DNA from 3 places in the Endozoicomonas sp. 4G genome. Region 1 is predicted to be linked to each of the others. Evidence: predicted binding sites of a transcription regulator. Region 1 holds the regulator's gene; each other region holds the start of a gene.
The links. Region 1 encodes FNR, which switches genes on or off when oxygen is low (the NO sensors DNR and NnrR bind a similar motif). Its sites were predicted from a motif close to TTGATNTANATCAA; they were not measured.
Positions count from the first base shown of each region.

Region 2: K7B67_RS07735 (FeoA family protein) is a predicted target of FNR. The motif match lies at 2,086-2,099, and genes of this name have one in related genera.
Region 3: nagE (N-acetylglucosamine-specific PTS transporter subunit IIBC) is a predicted target of FNR. The motif match lies at 2,824-2,837, and genes of this name have one in related genera.

Region 1 is NZ_CP082909.1:1,341,702-1,348,292, reverse strand. It holds gene K7B67_RS05000 (hypothetical protein) at 1-1,311, opposite strand, end outside; gene fnr (fumarate/nitrate reduction transcriptional regulator Fnr) at 1,520-2,278, shown strand; gene K7B67_RS04990 (hypothetical protein) at 2,403-2,930, shown strand; gene K7B67_RS04985 (TraR/DksA family transcriptional regulator) at 2,936-3,271, opposite strand; gene ttcA (tRNA 2-thiocytidine(32) synthetase TtcA) at 3,599-4,519, shown strand; gene K7B67_RS04975 (glucosaminidase domain-containing protein) at 4,602-5,435, opposite strand; gene K7B67_RS04970 (Yip1 family protein) at 5,688-6,299, shown strand.
Region 2 is NZ_CP082909.1:1,965,190-1,971,780, forward strand. It holds gene K7B67_RS07725 (KpsF/GutQ family sugar-phosphate isomerase) at 1-102, opposite strand, end outside; gene ltrA (group II intron reverse transcriptase/maturase) at 605-1,930, shown strand; gene K7B67_RS07735 (FeoA family protein) at 2,303-2,536, shown strand; gene feoB (Fe(2+) transporter permease subunit FeoB) at 2,533-4,887, shown strand; gene K7B67_RS07745 (FeoC-like transcriptional regulator) at 4,890-5,141, shown strand; gene K7B67_RS07750 (methyltransferase) at 5,171-5,710, opposite strand; gene K7B67_RS07755 (C2H2-type zinc finger protein) at 5,905-6,591, shown strand, end outside.
Region 3 is NZ_CP082909.1:1,116,291-1,122,881, forward strand. It holds gene adhE (bifunctional acetaldehyde-CoA/alcohol dehydrogenase) at 103-2,718, shown strand; gene nagE (N-acetylglucosamine-specific PTS transporter subunit IIBC) at 3,009-4,391, shown strand; gene K7B67_RS04125 (HPr family phosphocarrier protein) at 4,696-4,953, shown strand; gene gap (type I glyceraldehyde-3-phosphate dehydrogenase) at 5,649-6,591, shown strand, end outside.

The sequences.
Region 1 (6,591 bases):
TAACGTCTGGTGGCTTTCAAGCTGCGAACGTGCAGCATTTAGCTCATCAATAACAGCCAGATATTCTTTATGGTTTTTATCTTTATTTTGAATGGCAACACCCAGCTGATCCTCCAGAAACTGAACCCTTTCTATGGCACTTTCCAAATCAACTTTGTGGGTGTCCGCTTTGTCTGTTACTTCTGCTTCCAGAGATTGAACGGTCTGCTGGGTTTGAAACAGCTGTCGTTGAATCAGCTGCTGTGCCGATTCTGCCTCCATCAGCAACTGCTGGGCCGCCTTGAGTCTTCTTTGCAAAGGTTTAACCGTGTCTCGTTCAACGGCTTTATTTTGCAGAATCAGTGCCTGAATCTCATTAGCCTGAAGGTTCTTCTGGCGATGCAGCGTTTCAAGCTCAATATCTTTTTCTTTAATCTTTTCTGTCAGTGTCCGGGCTTCACTTTCAAGTGCTTCAACGTGTTCCTGGGCGAGTCGAAGCGCTTCTTCGCTTTCAGTATCTTGCTTGTCCCTGCGTAGCTCATTCAGTTGTTCAACTTCTTGATCCACTTTTGCTATCTCAAGATCAACAGTCCTGTGTCGTTCAGTGAGTGTTCTTAACTCATCGTCCAACTGTTTTTGCCGTTGCTCAGCATCCCTGAGTCGTTCGATTCGAGACTGCATCTCCTCAAAGTGTTCTTGCCCTGAAGCCAGGTCCGATGTTCCCGGAACCAGCTGACTGGTGAGCTCTGCTTTTCGTTGCCTCTCACGCTCCAGCTCTGCTTCTGCCTGGTGGAGTCTTCTATCAAGAGCCTCTGCACGCTCAGATTCTCTGAGCTCCAGCTGTTCCCGAATGATTCTCTGGGGTTGTGCATGGGTAACGACAAAATCAGTCAGCTGCCTGGAACGCCTTTCCAGCTCGCCGGCATGGGTCCGAAGATAAAACAGGTAACCTACTCCCGAACACACAGCCACTCCGGCAGCCATTGGAATAGAAACAGAAGCAGCCCCCGCGGCAAAAGCCCCAGCGACCAGAACCCCGGTTCCCTTGGCTATGGTGACAGCGATTCTCCGGCTATTCCAAATCGTACTTTTTTGAAGCCGGGTGCGATGCACCTCTTCAAGCTCAGCGCACTCAACCTCTTCGAGTTTTAATGCCCGGAGTTTATCCAGCCCCAGCTCGGCCTTTCTGGCCATCAGGATGCTTTTTTCCTGCGACGTAAGATCATTAAACGACAGACCCTCTGCTTCGACGAGTTCTTCAAAAGTTCGGGGTTCCGGCTCCTGCATGGTGGGTGTAAACAGCATTCCCGTCACTGAGTTGAGCAGATTCATAGCGTCAATTCCCTGATTTACGAAATTGTGTTCAGAACAGTTATCGACACCTTTTCTTTAAACCCAATGCGACAGAGTAAGTATTTCCCGAAAAAGCCTTAGATATGAAGAAATTACGCCTCAGTCTCGGAAAGCACAGACTTACACTTTGATAACATTTTCAATAGAATGGCCAACGATTTCGCCAATACGACTTTGAGGCCACTCAATGACGTCAAAGCCCAATGTACGACAACCTAGCCATGTGGCCTGTAGAGACTGTAGCCTTAGCTCTCTCTGTCTGCCGCTGGCATTGAGTCTACAAGACATTGACCAGCTTGATCGCATCATCAAGCGAGGCCGCCCTCTCAAGAAGGGGGAGTATCTTTTTCTGGAAGGAGACCCGTTCACCAGTGTCTTCGCTGTTCGCTCCGGAGCCATAAAAACCTATACCGCCACCAATGAAGGTGAAGAACAGATTACCTCTTTTTATCTTCCCAGCGAGATATTGGGTTTGAGTGGTATGGATACTGATGTCTTCCCGGTTTCTGCACAGGCTATGGAAACCACCATGATCTGTGAGATCCCTTTTGAGCAGCTGGAAGTACTATCCGACCAATTCCCGGAATTGCGTCGTCATATGATGCGCCTGATGAGCAAGAAGATTCGGGAAGATCAGCAAATGATGATGCTACTGTCCAAGAAAAATGCTGATGAGAGGATTGCCACCTTCCTGATCAACCTGGCCAGCCGTTTCCGTCGCCGGGGCTTCTCATCTCAGTCATTCCGGCTGTCCATGTCCCGCAACGAAATGGGGAACTACCTGGGACTGGCTGTAGAAACCGTTAGCCGGGTATTTACCCGATTCCAGAAAAACGGTTTGATTCTGGCCGTGGGCAAAGAAATTGAGATACGCGACCCGGTTCAGTTATGCCAGCTGGCGGGCGGGAAGTCTGTCGATATAGAACAGATTATCTCTACCCCGTAAGCACACGAACCCTTTTCATAATCTGAAGTTTCAGCGGTAAAAATTTTACTGTACTTCAGATTTTTTTGGGTGCTACGATAATCCCTGTAATGAAAAATAATGCTCTAAGGCAAGGGAAATCCTGATGGGTATTTGTGCAAAGGAACTGCGCCACTACGTTGTTCGTCCTACCCTGAAGCATTTAAGAATGTGGAGCCCCACTGCAGAAAACCTGCTGTTGGGAACCGCAGCCCGGGAATCCGGGCTTGGCTTCCATCTTAAGCAGGAACACCATCAGGCGCTGGGTATCTATCAAATTTCACCAAGAATGCATCGCAATATCTGGGATCATTATCTGGCGAAGAAATCCGACCTTTCCAGCTTGGTCCGGGGGCTGGCCAGCCAAAGAGAATTCCTGGCCCACCCACACCTGGAGTTAGCAACCAACCTCTCTTACGCTACCGCCATTGCCTGGATGATTTATTATCGAACCGATAAGCCAATCCACAAGCTGCCTCAGGATGATGTCCACGCCCTGGGCAAGCTCTGGCACAATTACTACCACCGTCACCACCCTGGCCCCATCGAGAGTTTTGTGGACAGTTACAAGGTTTTAATCACGGATTCTATTGAGACGGAAGCATCATTACCAGAAAGCCTGAAGACGGCCTGATTGCTTCAGCTGGCCTGATCCCGCTTTTCTGCACACTTGATGCAAAGATCAGCATAAGGCATGGCAGCCAGGCGGGCTTCGACTATTTCATCACCACAACTGGTACAAAAACCGTAATCATCATGATTCATGCGATCCAGTGCTTTGTTAACCAGGTTAAGCTCGGCCCTGGCATCATTACCCAGCTGATCAATCACCTCGTCATTCTCCCTCTCCTGCGCCTGTTCTGACCAATCGGCACTGGCCCTGCGAGTCACATCTTTACTGATGTTTCCGAGACGAATATTCAACTCTTCTCTGCGAGACAATAACCAGACTTTCAATTTCTCGTAATCAGCCATGGAAATCCCCTGAATAAATATCAACGATTATTCTGTGTGTAAACAATTGGATGCTGAGTCCTTACGCATATTGCTTACCAGCTAAGCATAGCTACTGTTACCCATATTTCGACAGATCATTCACAACAAGTCCGGTGAAATTCGGGAGAAAAGATATTCACTGTCATTATCCCTGATGCCTGACGTGAAACCTTGGATTATAATGTCTTGAATTTTCGGGATACGGCCCGTTTTACCATTATTCAAAGTTGTAAGTCACCCGGTTTAACCGCCCCTTCCCGGGCTTTAAATGAAGTTGGGTACTTTGAGAGACAAGACAGAGTCAACATGCAAAGCCAGACAAAAAGCGCAAAAACCCACTTCAACAAGCTACAGAAGCGCCTGAGACGCGAGGTTGGCCAGGCCATCGCCGAATACAACATGATAGAGGACGGTGACCGCATCATGGTCTGCCTGTCAGGAGGGAAAGACAGCTATACCTTGCTGGATATCCTGCTGAATCTGAAGACCTACGCACCGGTCAATTTTGACGTTATTGCCGTCAACCTGGATCAGAAACAACCCGGCTTTCCTGAGCATGTTCTGCCTGAGTACCTTGAAAGCCTGAATGTTGAATATCGCATTGTCGAAGAAGATACCTACTCCATTGTCAAAGAGAAAGTGCCTGAAGGCAAAACCACATGCGCACTCTGCTCACGCCTGCGCCGTGGCATCCTGTACCGCACAGCCGGCGAGCTGAAAGCCACCAAAATTGCCCTGGGCCATCACCGGGATGATATTCTGGAAACCCTGTTCCTGAATATGTTTTACGCTGGCAAGATGAAAGCCATGCCTCCCAAGCTGGTCAGTGATGACGGTCAGCACACGGTGATACGCCCCCTGGCCTTCTGCCGCGAAAAAGATATTATCCGCTTTTCTGAGTTCAAGGCATTTCCGATTATTCCCTGCAACCTTTGTGGCTCTCAGGAAAATCTTCAGAGACAGGCGATCAAGGCCATGTTCACCGAGTGGGACAAGCGTTTCCCCGGCAGGATGGAGAGTATGTTCAGGGCCCTGAGAAATGTCGCCCCTTCTCACCTGGCGGACAGCTCACTGTTTGATTTCAAGAACCTGACAGCGGATGGCCAGCCTGTTGAAGATGGCGACACTGCTTTTGATCCGGTGGATGTGCCTCTGACCTTCAGGGATGAAAACGATGAAGACGAAAAACCCGAACAGGCTGCAATGGTGAACATTGTGAACCTCTGACAAGGATTCAACAACTTTCTTGTGAATGCCCCTCCGTATTCAAAAACAGACGTTTTGCCGGTGTCTGAATACGGAGGTATGGTTAATATTGGTCAGCGTGTGCCGCCAAATCGTACTTCAGCAAATCATTACTCTCGATCATGGCGATCAACTCTTCCACGTAATCGACCCCTCGCGAGGAGTAAGCATAAAGCCCATGGGCCAATATCGGGCCCGTAACAGGCTGCCCTACTAACTTTCTTTTTGAACGCAGCTCCCTTAAGCCCTCATAATGGTGACTGGTATTGAGATTGAACATATACGAGCGAACCGATTCAGCCGGTGAAGAAAACTTCCTGACTTCGTAAGTCGCACCTTCCGGGCGCTCACCGGGAATCACGCCGCAACCCGGAGTAAAACACCACTGGCCAAAGTAATTATTCGCTTCGACGGCAAACCTTGAAGTTCCCCAGGCCGACTCGTTGGCCGCCTGCACCAGAGCCAGGGATACCGGAATCTCATCCACCCTGTTCAGCAGGTCATTATAAAGCTCATCACTGACTTTAAGCGCTTTATCCACTCTGAACGCCTGGGCGGTATCCAACAACCACTGTTCTTCCGTTTCATGCAGAGCCGGCTTTTCCCTGAGGCTTTTAATTTTCTGACGGATACCTGCCAGACGCTCATTCTCCTCGTCAATCATGAGCTTCATGTAGGCAAAGAACTGGCTTTTCTTCTCTCCGACTTCCTTGATGGCGGCAAAGTCGGGAATGTCCTTCTCAACTTTTTTCTCAGTCCTGACCTCCTGCTCAATGACTTTTTCCACCTGTTTCGCTGCGGGGTCCTTAACCGTCTGCAAATCTCTGTTGTACCAACTCGACAGAGCCACAAGCCCAGCCAGCAGCAAAAGAAAATAACGATCAATTCTAGTCATCATGGTTTCAGCAATTCTCCTGCCCCGAAAAAAACGATACTTTTCAAACACTGCCCCAACAAAAAGCCTGCCCTGAGGCAATAACGCTTTACTTTACGTTATAAATATGGGAACACTGAAGCTAATACTGCCAGGCTCCAAGCCTGTCGCAGTAAATAATAATAACAGGATACTAACCGCTGTTTTGTAGCTGAATACGAATCAAACTATAAGTATTACCAGCTACTGGTGTACAGCCCTAATGGAGGTTGCACCATGATATTAAGTCATTTCTGGGGACTTATCTTTCATCCGGAAGAAGAGTGGAGCAGTATTCGGGAACACCCTCCCGGCATTATCCGTCTCTATCTGGGCCAGGTCATCTGGCTGGCAGCCCTGCCTGCCATCTGCACTTACCTGGGAACTACTCAAAACGGCTGGACACTGCCGGGCAGTGATCAGGTAATCAAGTTAACTGAAACCAGCGCGGCTTACATGGCATTTTTTGCCTGGCTGGCCATACTGGCTGGCGTTGCCGTTATGGGGGCTTTCATCCACTGGATGGCAGAAACCTTTGGCAGCAAAGTAACTCTGGCCCAGGCGCTGGCATTTAGCTGTTATGCCGCAGCCCCCCTTTTCCTGGCAGGACTCTGCGGACTGTATCCATCGATCTGGCTGACTATCGTCGCGGGCACTATTGCCGCTTCCTGCTCGGCCTGGATGCTGTACTCCGGTCTGCCGACGTTTATGCAGATACCTAAGGAGCAGGGATTTGTCTATGCCAGCTCAGTGCTTTGCATCGGGTTGGTTGTTCTGGTCTCCATTATGATTACTACTGTGATTTTCTGGGGTATAGGGATAGGCCCTGAATACATCCAGAGTCACTGAAGCGTCATCGCTGGTAGATGAATTAAGCGGTATCATCTGGCAGCAATTAATGTCTTGCCCCTTCATTTACTGGAGCCATAAACAGGCTGTACAGATGCTACCCCCTTGATCGAAATGCTGGCGCAAACCCGTTCCTTCAGGGGCGGGTCTAGCCAGCGCAAGGCGTTAGCCTTGCTGTGACAGTCGCTTAGAAGTTTTAACAGACTTTTCTGAAGGCGGTGTTCTCTGGCTTTCTCCAGAAGTGTTTCCCCCATAACATCGGCTTTATGCGCTCCCAGTATTCACGCCTTAA
Region 2 (6,591 bases), 620 kb from region 1:
AGCTTGCTCAAAAGAATCATCAACGCGCTCACTCAATGTTAAAAGGGCATTACCTTGTTCATGCAGGGCATTGGCCATTATTTGGCGCATATCAATAGTCATTATTTTTCAAACCTTTTCCTCGTTCCCACGCACTGCGTGGGAATGCATACGTGTGCCGAGCATGTCACACAGCTTGGGGGTGAAAGTCCCCTGTCCAGCCAGATGAGGGCGAAGGACTAGTGAAGCACAAGGTTTGTATCGTGAGATGCAGGCTGAAGGCAGTGTGGAGCAAAACCGCGAGCCGACGAACAGAAATCAGATATGAGGCTGTTTGCGTGAGGACGAGTCAGCGTATGATGACGAAGTCCATACTCATCCGGACATTCAGGCAGTAGATCTGGCGGTTGTGCGGCGAAGGCGGTGTGACTTACCTCGGGAGGTCTGTGTGGTGTCTGATATTTCGGACTGAGGTCATCGTAAGGTGACTTGACCGCCACACAGAAGTCAGCAGATGGCATAGTAGCTGGCGTATGTCAGTGAAGGCCTGAACGGTACAGAGTGGTGAGTAGTTTCTGTTATTCGATACACTGGACGCAGACAAATCCAGCAAACACTGGAACTCATGCCAAGTGGTCACGGCGGAACCGGAGGCTGCAAGGCTATGAGAGCTGAGGTCGTGTCGGTATCACAGGATTACGAAAGCCCGGCGGGTGGTACTAGACTGATGGAGCGTATCGCCAACCCCAATAATTTAACAAGAGCCTTTCAGCGAGTTAAACGCAATAAAGGCGCAGCAGGGATCGACCGTATGACAGTGGAAGGGTTGTACACCCATCTACAAGAACATGGTCATGAACTGCGACAATGTCTTTTGCAGGGAGAATGGCGTCCTGCTCCCGTAAGGCGAGTACTGATTCCCAAACCGGACGGAGGAGAAAGGCAGTTGGGTATACCAATCGCCTTAGACCGAATGGTGCAGCAAGCGATACAGCAAGTATTGCAGGCCGAGTGGGAACTAAGGTTCTCATCTTTCAGTTACGGGTTCAGGCCGAACCGGTCAGCTCATCAGGCGATTAATCAGGCTCAGTCGTATATCCGAGAAGGATATAACTGGGTTGTGGACATTGACCTGTCGAAATTCTTCGATCGGGTTAACCATGATCGACTGATGGCAAAACTGGCAGTTCACACAGATGACAAGGATGTATTACGTTTAATTCGACGATTCCTACAGTCCGGAGTGATGGAGAACGGGCTGGTAAAACCGCAGACGGAAGGAGTGCCTCAGGGAGGGCCGCTCTCACCTGTGTTGTCTAACATCGTACTGGATGAACTCGATAAAGAGTTAGAAAAGCGTGATTTACGATTTGTACGTTACGCTGATGACTGTCGGGTGTTTGTGCGAAGCAAGAAAGCAGGCGAGAGAGTGATGGCAAGTTTGACTCGTTACATCGAAAGTAAGCTGAAGCTGAAAGTCAACGTTGCGAAAAGTGCAGTTGACAAGGCATGGAGGCGGGCGTTCCTGGGATACAGCTTTACCAGAGATGGCAGGAAGAAGCTGGCAGATAAAACCTGCAAGCGGTTCAGGGACAAGGTCAAACAACTAACCCGCAAAGGCGGGCGGTCACTGGAGCAGAGATTGGAGTCTCTGAATCGCTATTTACGGGGCTGGAAGAACTACTTTCGAGAAGTTGAAACCCGTTCGGAGTTTGAAAACTTTGACTGCTGGATCAGGCGACGATTGAGAAGTTTGCTCTGGTATCAATGGAAGAAAAGTCCGAAGCGATATGCGGAGCTAAGAAGGCGAGGAGTCAGTGAAGAGCTGACGAGGCAGACAGTAGGATCGAGCAAAGGGTACTGGCGGATAAGCCGGAGTCCTGCGCTGCACTTAGCATTGCCGAATAGTTGGTTCGATGAATTAGGTTTGATTAGATTATTGGCTGCTTAACTGACCGAAACGCCCAGTACGGACCCGTATGCTGGGTGTTGTGGGAGGAGCGTAGCTGTGAGGCTACGCCCTATCCCGATCTCACCCAACAAACTATTACGTCACTTCAATGAGTCTGATGTGAACAATCTACGTTCATTCTGAACGGGCTTTGGTTGATCAGCGTCAATATTTCAGTAATTACGATATTAATCATCCGTATTGTAAATTGAAATTATTCTCATTTAGGCCTAATCTTTCCCCTGTTTTCCAATCTGTTGTTGTCGATTCATAAACTGCCTCAGGTTGCCTTTTTCACCACATCCCCGGATGTATCTGGAAGTACTCTTTATCCGACACTGCCTGTTTCGGTAGAAGAGTCAGGAGATTGCGATGACCACCACTCTGGAGGATCTTCGGACAGGAGATAAGGCTCAGATTTCTGCTTTCAGGGGAGCTGCCTCTGCTTATCGTCGTAAGCTTCTGGCCATGGGACTCACGCCCGGAACCTGCTTCAGAGTATGCAGGGTAGCGCCTTTGGGCGATCCTATTCAGCTTCAGGTTCGCGGATTTCAACTCAGTCTGCGTCGTCATGAAGCGGCAGTCATCGAAGTGATCCGCCAATGAATAAACATGTATTTGCGATTGTCGGCAACCCTAATTGCGGCAAAACTACCGTATTCAACAGTCTCACAGGTGCCAGTCAGCATGTCGGTAACTGGCCCGGTGTTACCGTAGAAAAGCGTGGTGGTTGCTATCAGCATAAAAATCAGTCCATTGAAGTGGTTGACCTGCCGGGTACCTATTGCCTGGATGTGGTCAATGATCAGGTGTCGATGGATGAACGCATTGCCCGTGATTTTATTCTTGCCCGTGAAGCTCAGCTGATCGTCAACGTTGTCGATGCTGCCAATATTGAGCGTAACCTGTATCTGACCACGCAGCTGCTGGACATGGGTCTGCCCGTCATTGTTGTTCTCAATATGATGGATGTTGCCAGAGACAAAGGTCTCAGGATCAATGCTGAAAAGCTGTCCAAACAGCTCAGTTGTCCTGTTCATACTATGGTGGCCGCCAGGGACAAAGGCACCGAAGGGCTTAAAGATCTTATTAATCAAAGCCTTCTTCATGGCATTGAGCCAGCTCAACCACAATCTCTGGGGACACATCTGGAGGAGGCTGTTGCTTTCCTGCAGGAGCCTTTTGCCAGTGAGCTTGAAGACCCCTCAACCGCACGCTGGGTAGCACTTAAATTATTGGAAGGTGAGGCTGATTTTGTCGGTCAGGTTGCTCAGGATTTAGTCGACAGAGCGACAGAGGCACGATCCCGGCTTGAAGCCGCCTACGATGCAGAGATGGATATCCTGGTGGCTAATGGTCGCTATGAAACCATCAGTCTCATCGTACAGGATACCGTCAAAACGTCAGGTGCTGTGAGTCATAGTCTCACTGAGCGTATTGACAGCATTGTCCTGAATCGACTCATGGGTTTGCCGATTTTCTTCGGGATCATGTATCTGATGTTTATGTTCTCAGTGAACCTAGGCAGTACTTTTATAGATTTTTTCGACATTCTGTCAGGTACTGTTTTTGTCGATGGTGTCAGCCATCTGCTGGCAAGTATCGGTGCGCCGGGCTGGATTGATGCCCTGCTGGCAAAGGGGGTCGGTGGGGGTATTCAAACGGTCTCTACCTTTATACCGGTCATTGCGTTTCTGTTCCTGTTTCTCTCAGTACTGGAAGATTCAGGTTATATGGCCAGGGCCGCTTTTGTCATGGACAGGGCACTGCGTTTCCTGGGTCTGCCCGGAAAAGCCTTTGTGCCTATGCTGGTTGGGTTTGGTTGTAACGTACCGGCTATCATGGCGACCCGGACGCTGGAAAATCATCAGGACCGGATGTTGACCATGGCTATGGCTCCTTTTATGTCCTGCGGTGCCCGTCTTCCTGTTTATGCCTTGTTTGCTGCGGCCTTCTTTCCTGGTTTTGGTCAGAATGTAGTCTTTACACTTTATCTGACGGGGATTCTGGCTGCGGTCATGACGGGATTGATGTTGAAGAAATGTCTATTCAGTGGTGAAGTGACGCCATTTGTCATGGAGTTGCCTGACTATCACAGGCCATCGGTCAAGCATGTGCTGCTCAGAACCTGGACCCGACTGAAAGCATTCTTGTTCAGGGCAGGTAAAGCCATCGTCATCGTGGTGGTGATACTGAATACTCTGAACTCCCTGGGAACCGATGGCACTTTTGGTCATGAAGACACCCGGTCATCGGTGCTCAGTAAAATGGGTCAGACGATCACACCTGCCTTTGCTCCCATGGGCATGTCTGAAGATAACTGGCCAGCCGCTGTCGGTCTGTTCACAGGTATTCTGGCTAAAGAGGCAGTGGTTGGCACGCTTAACTCTATGTACACCGCCATCGCCGATCAAGAGAATGGTGCCGTGGCTCAGGGCCATGACTTTGACTTTATGTCAGGTGTTAAGGAAGCTTTGGCCACCATTCCTGCCAATCTTTCAGACGCTGTATCGTCGTTTGCCGACCCTCTTGGTCTGAGTGTGGGCGATTTGAGTGATCTTGAATCCGTAGCAAAAGATCAGGAAGTGACAGTCACCACCTTCGGTGTCATGCAAAGACTGTTCACCACTGATGCGGCTGTTGTCGCTTATCTCTTGATGATCCTGCTCTATACACCTTGTGTTGCCGCACTGGGTGCCATTTACCGGGAATCAGGTCTGCGCTGGACATGCTTTGTAGCAGGCTGGACTTTCTTTATGGGATATTCAGTGGCTACTCTCTACTACCAGCTGTCCCGGATTAGTATTCAACCGGTAACAACATTGGGCTGGCTATCCACCATTACGGTAGCCATGGTCGTCATGTTTGCGCTGCTCAGGAGAGCAGGGCAGAGAATGGTATTTTCTTCCGGTGATATGCCGTCGGAAACAGCCGGAATCTCAAAAGGGTGTCATTGATGTTGCTATCCATCAGAGACTTTCTGGCAGAAAAAGGGGTCTGCACCCTGGCCGAGGTGAGTCAGCATTTTCAAGTTGATCCTGAAGCCATGAAAGGCATGCTCGGTCATTGGGTCAGAAAGGGAAAGCTGGTTGAGGAACGGTCAGGCTGCAAACAAGGGTGTGTCAGTTGTAAACCTGAGCAGTTGATTGTCTATCGTTGGCTGAACCCGGACCAGTATGACTTGATTCCTGTTTGCATTCACAGTGAGTAGCTTTTTATTCTTTACGGGCATTTTATTGGCTATGGGCATCTGTATCGATAAACCGGACTGCGATATAAATCCTTGGCCTTGTTTATGCTCTCAGGCTCCCACCCCGGTAGCCTGAAGGTATGGCTGACGATGTAACAGCCTTTCTTAAGTTTCAGCTTGAATACTTTTGATAATGTTTCCATGGCGCCCGGATAGAGATAGCACACCACCAGTCCGGCTTCTTCCCATTCATGTTGGAAAAAATCCTGTTGAAGGATGACTGCGTTTTTCAGGTGCAGGCAGCGTAATCGGCTGATCCAGCAGGGGAGGGGGGAGCGTTCAATGCCATAGATAACCTGGTCTGGATAGGTTTTTGCCAACACGGCTACCAGAGAGCCAAAACCAGAGCCCAGTTCATAAATATTGCCATCGACTTTTGCCGGCAGAGTTTCCAGCAGTTTTGCTCTTACCTTGCCAGAGGTAGGGGTTGGCGTGATGCCCAGTCGCAGACTCCAGAAGACAATTGTCGTTGTTATCAGCGTACCCGCACAAAGAGTCAGAATCAGAGGTAGGTGTTCAGCGTTTATCATTGTCTGAAAGAATTTTATAACTGATCAGGTTTTATATAGTGCGCTCTGGTGAGTGCTTTAATCAAGTTCACGGCTGTTTCCGGCTTTCAGTCAGGCGACTACTGACCACTGCCTCACCAAAACCTCCGACCTCCCTCCAGATTTTGACTAACCTGATTTCCCAATAAACAGTTCAACAACTGGGAACTCAGGCCTTGCTATCCAAAAAAACAGTGATTTTGATCTTGGCCATTGCCTTTTCTGTGCATTACCCTAATGGCCACGCTCAGGAAAATAGTACGCCTCTGCTCTTCGTTCTGACTGTCGGCAAGGCGCTTATCAACACCCCGGGCATATCGCATGTAGAAACTATTCTTCTCCCTTTTTTCCCAGTCCGGGATGCGCTACCGGAACTTGACTCTGTGGTTAAAGCTATCGCCACTGAGATACAGCAAAGCAACCATCAGCAACGTGAAATCATTGAAACAGCCAAACAAAAGAGGAGTCTGATGCTCTGTTGCTTTAGAGGTCATACAGTGCCTGAGGAACCGGAAGAAAAAAGTATTGAAGAAGAGGGCGAGACGGTTGAATGGTGGGAATTGAAGCAAGAACCCGAGGCGAACAGCAGCGATATGCCACGAGTTTGCTTTGGTGATGACATCCTCTTAACTTCAGACACCCGCTATTGCTTTTCTCCTGATCCCGGCGTCCAAGCCAATGCTTACCATCGGGCAGCCTCTGATGATAGTGCCGACAGCGAAGACAGTGACACTGAAGACAGCGGCACCTCCGATGAAAGCAGCGACAACGGTTCAAACGAAGACGAAACTGCGACCGAAACTCATGTTCATTGTGAAAACACGAGACTTGATCCTTTTCGGGCATTAATCGAATTCAGTCAG
Region 3 (6,591 bases), 230 kb from region 1:
CAGCATTTGCGGGATAGGGTCCGAACATTCGAACAGAGCCGAAGGGTTAAAGAATATTCGAACGAACCGTGTTTTAATAAACGACAGTGTGAGGTGATTCTCATGGCAGGTAAACCGGCAGTTAAGGCTCAGGAAAAAAAACAGGACAGTGTTTCCAGCGTTGATGCGCAGCTTGATGGTCTGCTGAAGCGGGCCCGGATAGCCAGAGAAAAATATCTGGAGCTGAACCAGGAAGGCGTGGACCGGATTACCCGGGCCATGGCTCTGGCAGGGCAGTCTGCCCATATGGAGCTGGCCAGAATGGCCGTTGAAGAAACCGGGAGGGGAATCCTCGAAGATAAGGTCACCAAGAATATCTTTGCGACGGAGTCCATCTATCACTCTATCAAATACGACAAGACCGTCGGTGTGATTGAGGATAATGAGGAAGAGGATTATATGCTGGTGGCCGAGCCGGTCGGGGTTGTCTGTGGTATTACGCCGGTGACAAACCCAACGTCTACCACCATGTTCAAATCCATTATTTCTGCCAAGACACGTAACCCCATTGTGTTTGCTTTTCACCCTTCGGCTCAGCAGTGTTCAACGGAGGCGGCAAGAATTGTTCGCGACGCCGCCATTGAAGCAGGTGCGCCGGAAGATTGTGTGCTCTGGGTAGAGCAGCCATCGCTGGAGGCCACGCAAAAGCTGATGACGCATCCCGAGATCTCAGTCATTCTTGCAACCGGTGGTTCAGGTATGGTTCGGGCCGCCTATTCCTCTGGCAAGCCGGCCCTGGGTGTGGGGCCGGGTAATGTGCCTTGTGTTATTGATCGCACTGCCAATATCAAGCAGGCCGCCAATGATCTGGTGCTGTCCAAGAGTTTTGATAACGGCATGATCTGTGCCTCCGAGCAGGCTGCCATAGTACACGACGAAGTTTACGCGTCTTTCAAGGAAGAAATGAAGCGGCTGAATGTCTATTTCACATCTCCTAAGGAGACCGATTGTCTGGCTGAGGTGGTCATTATTGATGGTCATGTCAACAGTAAGATTGTGGGTATGAAGCCCGCCGATATTGCGGCGCTGGCCGGTATTACCGTGCCGGAAGAGACCAGGGTGCTGGCGGCTGAGATTGAAGGGGTTGGGCCGGAGTTTCCTCTGTCCCGTGAGAAGCTCTCTCCGGTGCTGGGCTTTCTCAAGGCCAGAGATACCCGACATGCCATTGAGCTGGCTGATCAGATGCTGAACTTTGGCGGTCTCGGGCATTCCGCGGTTCTGCACTCCCTGAGTGATGAAGTGGTTGATCAGTTCTCTCTGGCGATGAAGGCCGGTCGTATCATCATTAACTCGCCAAGCACCCATGGCGCTATTGGTGATATCTATAACACCAACATGCCTTCCCTGACTCTGGGTTGTGGCACCTACGGGGGTAACAGTACAACGTCCAATGTTTCTGCTGTTAACCTGATCAACCTCAAGCGTGTTGCCAAGCGTCGGGTTAATATGCAGTGGTTCAAGGTGCCCAGGAAAATCTATTTCGAAGCCAACTCGCTCCAGTACCTCGAGAAAATGCCCGACATTTCTCGTGTATTTATTGTGACAGACGAAGTGATTCAGAGTCTGGGTTATGTGGAAAAGGTTCAGTACCACCTGAGAAAGCGCCCGGTGCCGGTGCAGATGAGAGTGTTTAACCAGGTTGAGGCTGATCCGAGCCTGGCAACGATTCGTGCCGGTGCTGAGGATATGGCGCGTTTCAATCCGGATGTGGTGATTGCCCTGGGTGGCGGCTCACCCATTGATGCAGCCAAAGGCATGTGGCTGTTCTATGAGCAGCCAGAAGCAGACTTTGCCGGTATGGCCCAGAAGTTCTTCGATATCCGCAAACGGGTCTACAAGTTCCCGAAACTGGGTAAGAAAGCCAGGCTGGTGGCGATTCCTACGACTTCCGGAACCGGCTCTGAAGTGACGTCTTTTGCCGTTATTACCGATAAAGAGAAAGGCATCAAGTATCCTCTGGCGGACTATGAGTTAACACCGGATGTGGCGATTCTGGATCCCAACCTGGTGCTGACCGTGCCTAAAAAAGTGACTGCCGACACCGGTCTGGATGTGCTGACTCACGCACTGGAGGCTTATGTCTCTGTGATGGCGTCTGATTACACCGACGCACTGGCGATGAAAGCGGTTCAAATGGTCTTTAAATATCTGCCCAAGTCCTATGAAGAAGCGGACAAAGTGGCCAGGGAAAAGATGCATAATGCCTCCTGTATCGCCGGTATGGCCTTTGCTAATGCGTTCCTGGGCATTAACCACTCTATGGCTCATAAATTAGGTCACGAGTTCAATGTTCCCCATGGATTAGCTAATGCGCTCCTGCTGCCCCACGTGATTGAGTACAACGGATGCCCGAATCCATCCAAGGTGGCTTCATTCCCGAAATACGATCATTACATTGCCCATGAGAAGTATGCCGAAGTGTCCAAGGCGCTGGACCTGCCCTGCAAAACGGCGGAAGAAGGGGTTAAATCCCTGGCCAATGCGGTGCGTCAGTTGATGACGCAGGTGGGGATGCCTTTATCCCTTAAAGAGCTGGGTATTTCTGAAAAAGGGTTTATGGAAAAAGTCAAAATGCTGGCTGATCATGCTTTTGAAGATCAGTGCACCACGGCTAACCCAAGAATGCCCCTGGTCTCTGAGCTGGAAGGGTTGTTGAAGAAGGCTTATTACGGCGAGTGATCTTGTTTTTAGCCGCTAAAACTGTGCGCTGACAATCTGGGTTGTCGGCGCACTTTTGTGTTTGTAAGGGGGTTCTGTTGCCTCCTGCTGGTTCTGTGTGTTTTTTTGCTCTGGGTCAATAACTGGTTAATCTCTTTACGAAATCCTCACAATGCGGTTGAACCGGACCCCTGTAACCGGTTACATTCCTCCCAAATTTCACACTGCCCGTCACGGGTCTGTCTGATTGAGTTCGGCGGAGTTTTGATTGAGGTTTGTGGAGTGACATTCATATTTAAGGGGTGACTATTTTGAACATTCTTGGCTATATGCAGAGATTGGGTAAGGCGTTGATGCTGCCCATCGCTACTCTGCCTATTGCGGCAATATTGCTGCGTCTGGGGCAGCCCGATCTGCTGGATATTAAATTTGTAGCAGAAGCGGGTAACGCTATTTTCAGTAACCTGCCGTTGCTGTTTGCCATGGGTATTGCTACGGGTCTGTCAAAAGACGACGCTGGTGCAGCGGTGCTGGCGGGTGCTGTTGGCTATTTTGTGCTGACTGCCGGCGCCAAGACCATCAATGCTGATATTGATATGTCATTTTTTGGTGGCATTATCGCCGGTATTATTGCTGGTCATAGTTACAATCGCTTCCATGCGGTGGCTTTGCCTCCCTACCTGGCGTTTTTCGGTGGCAAGCGTCTGGTGCCGATCATGACCGGTCTGATTGCCCTGGCGGTCTCTGTGGCGGCAGGTTACGTATGGCCGGTCATTCAGTCTGCGATTGATGCCTTTGCTATGGGTATCTCCGAATCTGGCTCTGTTGGACAGTTTGCCTATGGGGTACTGAACCGCGGTCTGATTCCAGTAGGTCTGCACCATGTTGTGAACTCTGTGTTCTGGTTTGGTTTTGGTGAATTTACCAATGCCGCCGGTGAGGTGGTAACCGGCGATCTGCCGCGTTTCTTTGCTGGTGACCCCACTGCCGGTACTTTCATGGCAGGTTTCTACCCGGTCATGATGTTCGGTCTGCCTGCGGGTGCACTGGCTATGTATCTGGCTGCGCCTAAAGAAAACCGTGCCCGTGTTGGTGGTGTGCTGCTGTCTGTCGGTGCTACCGCCTTCCTGACCGGTGTTACTGAGCCTCTGGAGTTCCTGTTTGTATTCCTGGCGCCTGGTCTCTACGCTGTTCACGCAGTACTGACTGGACTGTCTCTGGTGATCACCAATATTTTTGGTGTGCTGCACGGCTTTGGCTTCTCCGCCGGTGCGCTGGATCTGGTGCTGAACTGGGGTCTGGCTACCAAGCCTGTGACGCTGGTATTCATTGGTCTGACATTCTCTGTTATTTACTTCTGTGTGTTCTATTTTACCATCAAGGTTTTCAACCTGAAGACACCGGGTCGTGAAGATGAAGAGCCCGTTACCGTAGCATCTGAAGCTGCCAATGGTTCAGAACGCGCCCTGCGTTATATCGAACTGCTGGGTGGTGAGGCCAACCTGACCTCTGTTGAAGCCTGTATTACCCGACTGCGCCTGACTCTGGCTAACCGTAACCTGATTGATGAAGCCGGTCTGAAAGCCATGGGTGCTAAAGGTGTGGTGAGGCTGGGTGAAAATAACCTGCAGGTAATTCTCGGCCCTCAGGCTGAAATCATTGCCGGTGAAATAAACGCTAAAATGGCGCGTTAACACTGGCTATTTTGCCCTGGCGTAAAGAAGCTTCTGATTTTCTTCCCCTGCAAGGTGGTTTAGTGGAAAATCCGGATAGCTTTTTGGTCAGGGCTGTTCGATTCTTCGGTCATAGTGTGGGGTTTACCTACCGCCAAATGACTGGGTTCATCAATATTTCCTGTCGGCTTTTGTTTTGACATTCAGGCCGGGCTTCTGAATTAAAGCAGTCAGGCGTATCTTTACTCTGGCGCATCCGTTTCAGAGTCAGGTCTGTCCAGCCTCTTACTGCCTGGCAGGTGCTCAAGTTACAGAGAGACCGAATATGTTTAAGAAAGATGTTGTAATCACTGCTGAGAATGGCCTTCATACTCGTCCGGCTGCTCAGTTCGTCAAAGAAGCCAAGACTTTTGAGTGTGATATCAAGCTGGAGGCCGGTGGCAAACAGGCCAGTGCCAAAAGCCTGTTCAAGCTCCAGACCCTGGGCCTGACTCAAGGCTCGACAGTGACCATCATTGGCGAAGGTGAGGGCGCTGAGAAGGCTGTGCAGCACCTGGCAGAGTTTATCGTGACACTGAAATAAGTTCTTTTCTAGCCCAGCCTTTAGCAGAGCTGTCTTTCGCAATGAATCAGAAAGTAATTAGGTCGTCCTCTGACGAGTCGTTTTCTGGTGAAAAAATGCCTGTAATACTAAAACAGTTGCGGGTATTCTCTAGCGAGTATCACGTACCGGGTGTGTTTCAACGAATGCATCGGGACGGTGCTATCCACAAAGCATTACTGATACGTGTTTTCGGATAGGTTGAGTGGGTAGCAGTCAGGTAACGCGCAACGGCAGATCAGATTGTCAGGCGTTGTTACCTGTTAGAACAGGCTCGGTTTCCTCTTCAGATGGCCGTCTGTATGAAGAAACCCCGCTGCTTGTGTACTCTTTGATAGATACACAACGAACCTTCAGAAGGATTGGTGGAGGGTGATGTTTGCAAGCGTGCGACTTTGTGTGTTTTGTTGAGCATATTTGTAACGTCGTTCCAATCCTGTGTCAACCCCTGATGGTTCAACAGGGATAACTTTTGTCGTGTTTCCTGAATAAGAGTGTCCTTTGGTGTGACAGTGTGTTGGGCAGAAATATAATTTCTGTCGTTTTTTGAAAAAGCCTGTGATCCCTTGTATAGCAGGGAGTTTAGGTATTTTCACGAAGCTGAATTCACACTGAGAATCCTATTTACTAATGAAGTAGCGGGCTGTCCCGCTGTGACTAAGAGTATTGGAGTTGTCATGATCAAAATCGCAATCAATGGCTATGGTCGTATCGGTCGCAACGTTCTGCGTGCGCTCTACGAAGCCGGTCGTCGCGAAGAATTCCAGATTGTTGCTATTAATGACCTGGGTGATACGAAAATCAATACTCACCTGACCAAGTACGACACCGTACACGGTCGCTTCGACGCTCAAGTTGAAGAAGGTGAAGGTGCACTGTTTGTTAACGGTGACGAAATCAAGACATTCTCTGAGCGTGATCCGTCCAACCTGCCCTGGGCTAGCCTGGGTGTTGACGTTGTCTTTGAATGCACCGGTGTATTCCGTTCCAAGGAAGCCTGCAAACCCCATCTGAATGCGGGTGCCAAGAAGGTTATTATCTCTGCTCCGGGCAAGGAAGTAGACGCCACCATCGTTTTCGGTGTTAACCATGACACCCTGACTGCTGACATGACCGTTATCTCTAACGCATCATGCACCACCAACTGTCTGGCTCCTGTTGCCAAGCCTCTGAATGATGCCCTGGGTATTGAAAAAGGCCTGATGACCACTATCCACTCCTACACCAATGACCAGCGTCTCAGCGATGTATACCACAGCGATTTGTATCGGGCCCGTGCTGCTGCACAGAACATGATTCCAACCGCTACTGGTGCTGCTGCTGCCGTGGGTCTGGTAGTTCCTGAGCTGAAAGGCAAGTTTGATGGTATGGCGGTTCGGGTGCCTACCGTTAACGTATCTCTGGTTGACCTGAACTTTGTCGCCAGCCGTGAGACGACTGTTGAAGAAGTCAACGAAATCATTGCTACTTCAGCCAAGTCTTCTGAAGCGATGAGCAAGGTTCTGCACGTGAACTATGAGCCTCTGGTTTCCATGGACTTCAACCACAGTCCATTCTCTTCCAGCTTTGATGCGACCCAAACTCGCGTTCAGGGTAACCTGGTGAAGGTGATGTCCTGGT